2 regions of the Rossellomorea sp. LjRoot5 genome follow, and region 2 is predicted to be linked to the other one. Evidence: riboswitches for the same ligand, from Rfam matches in the RefSeq annotation. Region 2 holds a riboswitch; the other holds the start of a gene.
The links. A riboswitch is a leader RNA that binds a small molecule or an ion and turns the genes downstream of it on or off. The one in region 2 is predicted to bind S-adenosylmethionine.

Region 1: another riboswitch for S-adenosylmethionine. It lies ahead of ACSQ2E_RS14840 (2,3-diketo-5-methylthiopentyl-1-phosphate enolase); the one in region 2 lies ahead of ACSQ2E_RS03205 (homoserine dehydrogenase).

Annotation. Positions count from the first base shown of each region.
Region 1 covers NZ_CAXUQN020000001.1:2,899,454-2,903,545, reverse strand. Annotated here, with positions in the region: gene ACSQ2E_RS14850 (carbon-nitrogen family hydrolase) at 1-494, opposite strand, end outside; gene ACSQ2E_RS14845 (pyridoxal phosphate-dependent aminotransferase) at 616-1,800, shown strand; SAM riboswitch class I at 1,849-1,951, shown strand; gene ACSQ2E_RS14840 (2,3-diketo-5-methylthiopentyl-1-phosphate enolase) at 2,058-3,269, shown strand; gene ACSQ2E_RS14835 (2-hydroxy-3-keto-5-methylthiopentenyl-1-phosphate phosphatase) at 3,269-3,928, shown strand; gene ACSQ2E_RS14830 (methylthioribulose 1-phosphate dehydratase) at 3,925-4,092, shown strand, end outside.
Region 2 covers NZ_CAXUQN020000001.1:656,974-661,065, forward strand. Annotated here, with positions in the region: gene aspA (aspartate ammonia-lyase) at 1-101, shown strand, start outside; gene ACSQ2E_RS03200 (DUF2254 domain-containing protein) at 229-1,614, opposite strand; SAM riboswitch class I at 1,862-1,972, shown strand; gene ACSQ2E_RS03205 (homoserine dehydrogenase) at 2,097-3,347, shown strand; gene ACSQ2E_RS03210 (aspartate kinase) at 3,398-4,092, shown strand, end outside.

The DNA of each region.
Region 1 (4,092 bases), 2.2 Mb from region 2:
ATCTTCGCTCCCATCATGACATGTTTCCTGAACCATTCAGGAAAACGTATATCGTAACAAATAAGTCCTGCCATCCTGTTATCATCAAGAGAGAACGCCCCGTCTTCCTGTCCAGGAAGTAAATAATGATGTTCATTCATTAGTTTGAATAAGTGAAGCTTTGAATACTGTTTCACCAACACACCATTAGCATCCGCCACCAATAGTGTATTCCTTACCCCATCTTTTGATTTATTGGCAACAGAACCACCAACGATGTGAATGGAATATTTTTTTGAAAGTGAAGTCAGGAAGGAGGAAGAGTCTTCGGCTTCTTCATCTGCGATCTCATCTATCCGTGTAAGATCATAACCTGTCGTCCACAGCTCAGGAAGAACGACGGTACCGCACCCTTCTTCCTTTGCTTTTTTTACCCACTGTTCCACTTTAACTTTGTTTTCTGCAGGTTTTCCAAACACGATATCCATCTGGGCGAGACCAACCTTTTGAATCATTACCTTCACCTCGTTATGTACTTTTTGTCAATTATTCCTTTACATTCTGTATGTTCCGTTATATCATTTGTGACTAGAATTTGAAAGTAATTAATTTTCAAAAAAATGAGTGGGTGAATGGATGAAACACTTTGAAAAAGCAAAACGCTTGGATTTATTACCGGAACAATTTTTCGCTTCCCTCGCAGGGACAGTGAATGCTGTTGTGAATGAGGGGCATGACGTCATTAATTTGGGGCAGGGAAATCCAGATCAGCCGACGCCTTCACATATTGTGGAAAAATTAACGGAAGCGGCTCAATCTCCTTCCAATCACAAATATCCACCATTTCGTGGTTTATCGAGCTTTAAAGAGGCAATCGCTGCCTTCTATTTCCGCGAATACGGTGTGGAGATGGATCCAGAAACCGAAGTAGCGGTTCTCTTCGGAGGAAAAGCGGGTTTAGTGGAAATCCCTCAATGTTTATTGAACCCCGGCGACGGAGTATTAGTCCCTGATCCCGGTTATCCGGATTATGTATCGGGGGTGGCATTGGCAGAAGCAAGTATGATCAAGATGCCGTTGAGAGAGGAAAATGGGTTTCTCCCGGACTATCGGGTGCATTCCCGTGAAGAATTGGAAAGGGTAAAGTTAATGTTCCTCAACTACCCCAATAATCCAACAGGTGCGACAGCCACAAAATCCTTTTTTGAGGACACGGTGGAACTTGCGTTAAAACATGATATTTGTGTGGTGCATGACTTTGCTTATGGGGCGATCGGTTTCGATGGACAGAAGCCTGTGAGTTTTCTAGAGACGGAAGGTGCAAAGGATGTCGGGATTGAGATATATACATTATCGAAAACCTATAATATGGCAGGCTGGAGAGTCGGCTTTGCCGTTGGGAATAAGAGTGTCATTGAAGCAATCAACCTCCTCCAGGATCACCTTTACGTAAGCCTGTTCGGAGCGATTCAAGAAGCAGCCACTACGGCCATACTGAGTTCTCAGGATTGCGTAACGGAACTGGTTGCAACATATGAAGAACGAAGACAACTCCTGATCTCGGGTCTCCAGGCAATAGGGTGGGATGTAAAAGCTCCGCAAGGTTCCCTTTTTGCCTGGCTTAAGGTGCCGGAAGGGTTCACTTCTGTTGAGTTCTCAACCTATTTACTTGAAAAAGTCAAAGTGGCCGTTGCTCCTGGTGTAGGCTTTGGTGAATACGGAGAAGGGTATGTGCGTGTCGGTCTTTTAACTACAAATGAACGGATAAAAGAGGCGATTTACCGTATAGAAAGTTTAGAATTATTTCACAAAAGGGATTGACATATGTTGAAATTGGTGCAATAATCCAACTGAATTAATAGAATGAAATTCTTATCAAGAGCAGGCGGAGGGACCAGCCCGATGAAGCCCGGCAACCGACTTATTTAAGCACGGTGCTAATTCTTGCAGCTATAAAGCTGACAGATAAGAAAGAGTGCCGAATATAAACCTCTTCTTATCTGGAAGAGGTTTTTTTTGTTTGCAGCTTGCTGAAATCAAACCGTTGAAAATTGTTTTTACATAGGGAGGTAATACGAATGAGTGAAGTGATTGCAACATATCAACTAAAGGGAAAGAGTGGTTCATTCGAGAAAAAAGCAGAAGGGATTGCTTTGGGACTCACGGTCGGGTCATGGACGGACTTGCCGCTACTGGAGCAGGAACAATTGAGAAAATACAAGGGAAAAGTCGTTTCAGTGGAAGAGAGGGAGGAGAAAGGCTCCTGGGGTGAGGTGAAGATTGGGTATCCGAGTCATAATTTTTCCAATGATATCCCGGCTATCCTTACAACAGTATTCGGTAAGCTTTCACTCGATGGTGAAGTGAAATTACTGGATCTGGAGTTCTCAGAAGACTTGAAAAAGTCATTTCCCGGTCCACGTTTTGGGGTAGAGGGCATCAGGGAATTAACAGGTGTTCATGGTCGACCGTTGTTAATGAGCATATTTAAAGGGGTGATCGGCAGGGATCTCACGTTCCTTGAAAATCAGTTAAGAGCTCAGGCCCTCGGCGGAGTCAATGTCGTAAAAGATGATGAAATATTATTTGATAATTCCTTGACCCCCTTTTTTGAAAGAGTGAGATTAGGAAAAAAAGTGCTGCACGACGTATTTGAGGAAACGGGTAAGAGAACCTTGTATGCCGTAAATCTGTCAGGGAAAACCTCGCAATTGCGGGACAAAGCAAGAAAAGCCAGGGAGCTTGGGGCAGACGCTCTTTTATTCAATGTATTTTCATACGGTCTTGATATTCTGCAGGAATTGAGAGAGGACCCTGAGATTTCATTGCCGATCATGGCTCATCCTGCCTTTGCCGGGGCTGTTGCAGCATCTCCAATATATGGAGTGAGCTACTCTTTATGGTTGGGTAAATTATTGCGAATGGCCGGGGCTGATTTTTCATTGTTTCCATCTCCGTACGGAAGTGTGGCACTAGAGAGGAGCAACGTCCTGTCCATACGCCATGAATTAACAAAGGATGACGACCATTTGAAGAGAACATTGCCAGTTCCATCAGCAGGCATACACCCTGCAATTGTACCCCTATTGGTAAAAGACTTTGGGACAGATTGTGTCATTAATGCCGGAGGAGGCATTCACGGTCACCCTGACGGTGCAAGTGGGGGAGGAAGGGCATTCGGTCAAGCGATCGATGCTGTTTTATACGGAACGTCACTCCAGGAGGCAGCCAAAACCCATGAAGAACTGCAGAAAGCCCTGTCCCTATGGGGAGGGGAGGTAAAGGTGTAATGTGTCTTCCGGTCATATTCTGTGATTTCGATGGGACGATCACAGAAACAGATAATATCATTTCTTTGATGAAAGCCTATGCCCCACCAGAATGGGAACCTATAAAAGAGGACATTTTAAACCAGTCGGTCTCGATCAAAGAAGGTGTAAGCAATATGTTCTCATTCATTCCTTCTTCACAGAAAGATGAGATGATCCAGTATTTAATGGAAAAAGCGGTTATTCGTGAAGGTTTCAAGGAATTCGTGGACTATACAAAAGTCAATGGGATTCCCCTGTATATTGTGAGTGGGGGAATAGACTTCTTTGTTCACCCGTTACTGAAAGAATTCGGGCCTTTTAAGGCTGTATATTGTAACGAAGCTATCTTTAACGATTCGACCATAACGATTCATTGGCCATATCCATGTGACGTGCACTGTGAAAACAAAGGATGTGGATGCTGTAAGCCTTCCATCCTGAGGGCATTATCCCTAGAAAATCATGAGGTGATTGTAATAGGGGACTCTGTTACAGACATCGAGATGGCGAAGCTTGGCGATACAGTACTCGCAAGGGACTATCTGGCACGTACATGTAATGAAAAGGGAATCCCATATCATCCTTTTGAAACATTTCACGATTGCATAAAAGTGATAGAAAAAGGAGTGACAATATGAAGTCATATCAATCCGAATGGGAAGAGCTCGCTGATATCAAAAGAGAATTGGCAGACAGGGACTGGTTTATGGGAACCAGTGGGAACCTGGCGATACGTGTGGGATCAACTCCTGTATCTTTCCTGGTTACGGCAAGTGGAAAGGATAAGCGAAAGCATACGAAA
Region 2 (4,092 bases):
AATATGATGTTCTTACCGAAGAAGAGCTTGATCTGATCTTGAATCCTTTTGAAATGACGAATCCAGGAATTGCAGGGCGTGTACTTTTTGATCGGGAATAAGAGATATGAAAACGTTCCGTTAAGATAATGACGGAGCGTTTTTTTATAGCAGCTTGCGCAAGGAGAAGACCTCGCCATTGGCCAAACAAAGAAAAAGCTTGCTCCCTCATGGAAGGGAAGAAGCTTTTTACGTGTTTTCATTGGCTGACGGGTAGAATTTATTTTCTATTTTCTTATACTCCTCAAGGTTTTGAGTGAGCCGTGCCAGCTTATGGACTTCCTGCAGGAGAAAGGTCTTATCCAATTCATAAATGACTTCCCTCTCTATATGGTCAATGGTATTGCAGGCGAACTTCCAAATGGCTTCATGCTTGGCCGTTTGAATGGATTCAGCAATAAGGGCAAGTGCCCGCACAATGTCCGTGATGATCAAATGATTGTCTTTTGCATAGTGACGGATATAGCCAAATCCCCGATATAGGTAATAATCAAACGGTTCAGATTGAAGGACGACCCGGGTTCTTCCTTCCTCATCGATTAAGTAGGGGGTGAAGGATAAGTGATCCTCAATTGTCAGCATGAGGTCGGCCATCTGATCGATGGTATTAGACGCGGTTTTAGGGTCATCATTCCCGAGTGATTTGATTGCCACTTCGGCCAGCTTGTGAATCCCCATTTGCAAGTCTTGAATTTCAGTTTCTTTATGCCCCATTTCAATGAAGTCGAGGTAGAAATTTGTTGAAATATCCTTTGTGTCCGGTCCCCATATGCTCAAGATTTCATTTCCGGCCAAGACGTAGTCCCCGACTTTGTAATGAAGCTGAATGATAAGGTTCTCAGCCTTTGCCATTTGAATTATTCCTTGAAAATCGATTAATTGAATATAGCCTGAACCCCTAGCACTCACATGAAGGGTATTCTGTTTATACTGATCCATCGTATCGCCATGTTCTGTCGTACGATGGGTCTCCAAATCTTTTTTAAGCGTTTGGTTGATCATCACTTCAGAAACCTGCTTCATATTGTACGTAATATTATGGACCTGCATCCAAGTCGAGGCATGGTTGATGAAGAATATGAACGTAAGGGCTGTAAGGAACGCCAGTCCGATCGTCATGACCGGCGCAGCGACGAACATTTCGTCCTTTGAACTTCCGATAAAAAGGAAAAGGAAGAGCACGTAAACGAAACTGCCGTTGAAAATGCCGAGGGCGTGCTGCGTCTGTTTGTCCGAAATGAAATCCAACAGCATCCTGGGTGAAAACTGTCCGCTGAACATCGTCAGCACGACGAGCAGGGAATTGAGCGTAAAAGCACTGAGTGTCAGAATGCCACCTATGAGTGTGCTTACCAGTATGCGAGTGACAGATGCATCCATACTTAACATATCAAACGTATACTGTGACACTTCCAGATAGAGATCTAAATAAAGGGTAACGGCGACCATGAGAAAGGACAGGCATATGTATATAAAGGGCATATACCAAATGGTGAGCCTGATTTCATGCATGCGCTGCCGTTTTGACATGAGCAAATATTTTTGAATGGATAAAGGAAGGATCTTTTTTAACATGATCGAAACGTGTCCTTTCTAGTAAATGGATATGGGTTAGTTTTCCCTCTCTAACAGGGTTAAAACTCCCTTCAACCAAAAAGATTAATAGAAATAGGAGTATTCCAAACTAAACTTATTGGAAATGTCCCATCCGGCTTAAGTGAAAGAATTTTTAAAAAATAACAAAAATTCTATTGACGAAGGGGTGAATCCCCTATATAATCCAATTCATACTCAAATATCAAGTGAAAACATAACGTTATATCTCTTATCAAGAGCGGCGGAGGGATAGGCCCTATGAAGCCCGGCAACCTGCAGGATCAGTCTGTAAAGGTGCCAATTCCTACAGATTCCATGTGGATCTGGAAGATAAGGGGAGGAGCATGGTCAATCAGCCCTCTTCTTACAAGAAGAGGGCTTTTCTGCATACCCTCTTTCTTTCCACCACGCCTTCAGACAGGAATCGTACGTGCAGGTAAAACCGGAAAAAAGGAGGCTGAATGATGTCAGCGATAAATGTGGCGCTTCTGGGCTTTGGAACAGTTGGTCAAGGGGTCTATGAAGCCATTGATACTCATCAGGAAAGATTGAAAGAAGTACTCGGTAAAGAGGTGAAAATAAGGGCAATCCTCATTAAGGACCCCTCTAAGCAAAGGGAAATAGATCCGTCCATTTTGGTCACGACAGAATATAAAGACATTCTCGACATACCTGACCTTCATGTGATCTTTGAAGCGATAGTAGGAGAAGAACCGACTTATACGTATATTACTCAAGCCATCGAGAAGGGGATTCACGTCATAACGGCCAATAAAGCCATGTTTGCAAAATTCGGTCCCGATCTTTTGGAAAAGGCATTAAATCATGGGGTGTCCATTGGTTTCGAAGCGACCACGGCCGGAGGGATCCCGGTCATCGGCACCATCCGTCAGCTCCTGAAGGTAAATGAAATCAGAAGCATTCAAGGCATATTGAATGGGACATCCAACTTCATTCTATCCCAAATGAGGAAAAAGGGGCTTTCCTTTGAAACTGCTCTAAAGCAGGCGCAAGAGAAGGGATATGCCGAAGCGGATCCGACGAGCGACATTGAAGGATATGATGCCTTTTATAAGCTTCTGATCTTAAGTCAGACCGCCTTTGGCAAGCAGACTGACTGGAAGGATATCCGGCGGAAAGGGATCACACACTTGACGGCGGAATGGCTGCAGGCAGCCGAGTCCTTCCGTTTGCGATTCAAGCATGTTGGATCACTGGAACGTGACGGATTCAATCGCATCAAGGGAGGAGTGGAACCGACCCTTGTCCACGACACCCATCCTTTTTACGGGGTGGAGGATGTGGAAAACGCAATTTCACTGAAAGGGAGTCTGGTAGGGAGAGTCACACTACTCGGTCCCGGAGCGGGGAAATATCCGACTGGAAGTGCCATGGTGGAGGATTTCCTCTCCCTGATACAGGGGAAATACACCGTTTCTCCCGAAAAGACGGTGACGAGCGAAGATTCCCAAGAAGAAAGCATCAGCCAATGGGTCCTGCGGTTCAAGGAAAAAGAGGAATATCAAAGCTGGATTACACCGTTCACCTTAAAGGACCGCATTCAGCTTGGAGAATATCTTTACGTGTTTGTCGAAGGCAGAAAAGAAGATCTTGAATCTCTTCTTCAATCACATGACCACATTCAGGCTGTATCGATTTTACACGAAATTCCTCTTGAAAATGAAGTGAAGGAAGGAATCGGTGTTTTATGACGGCTGTAGGGAAAGCAGAAAATAGATCTGATAGAAAGTAGGGGGATCACTTGAGTATCATTGTTCAGAAATTTGGTGGAACCTCTGTAGGTTCTACGGATCGAATGAAGCGGGTGGCCGGTCAAATCGTGAAGGAAAAAGAAAAGGGGAATGACGTCGTGGTTGTCGTATCGGCGATGTCTAATACGACGGACATCCTTGTGAAACTGGCAGGGGAACTTTCTGATTATCCCGGTAAAAGAGAGATGGATATGCTCCTCGCGACAGGGGAACAGGTCACGATTTCCCTTCTGACGATGGCCCTTCAGCACAGAGGGATGAAGGCCATCTCCCTGACAGGTCGGCAGGCGGGGATTCGGACCGATGCAGTGTTCGGCAATGCAAAGATCACTTCCATTGATACGGGAAGGATAAAAGAAGAATTATCCGATGGACGAATCGTGGTGGTGGCCGGATTTCAAGGCGTCACCGAAGAGGGGGAGCTCACCACTTTAGGCAGGGGTGGATCCGATACGTCAGCTGCTGCATTGGCTTCAGCCCTGAATGCCGAGCGATGCGATATTTATACGGATGTGGACGGGGTGTATACCTCCGATCCGAGAGGGGTCGCCCGGGCTGCCAAAATCGACGGCCTATCTTATAATGACATGCTCCGGTTTGCCGTGATGGGAGCCAATGTCCTCCATCCGAGAGCGATTAAACACGCCAAGGAACATGGAGTACCTATGATCGTCCGTTCCAGTTT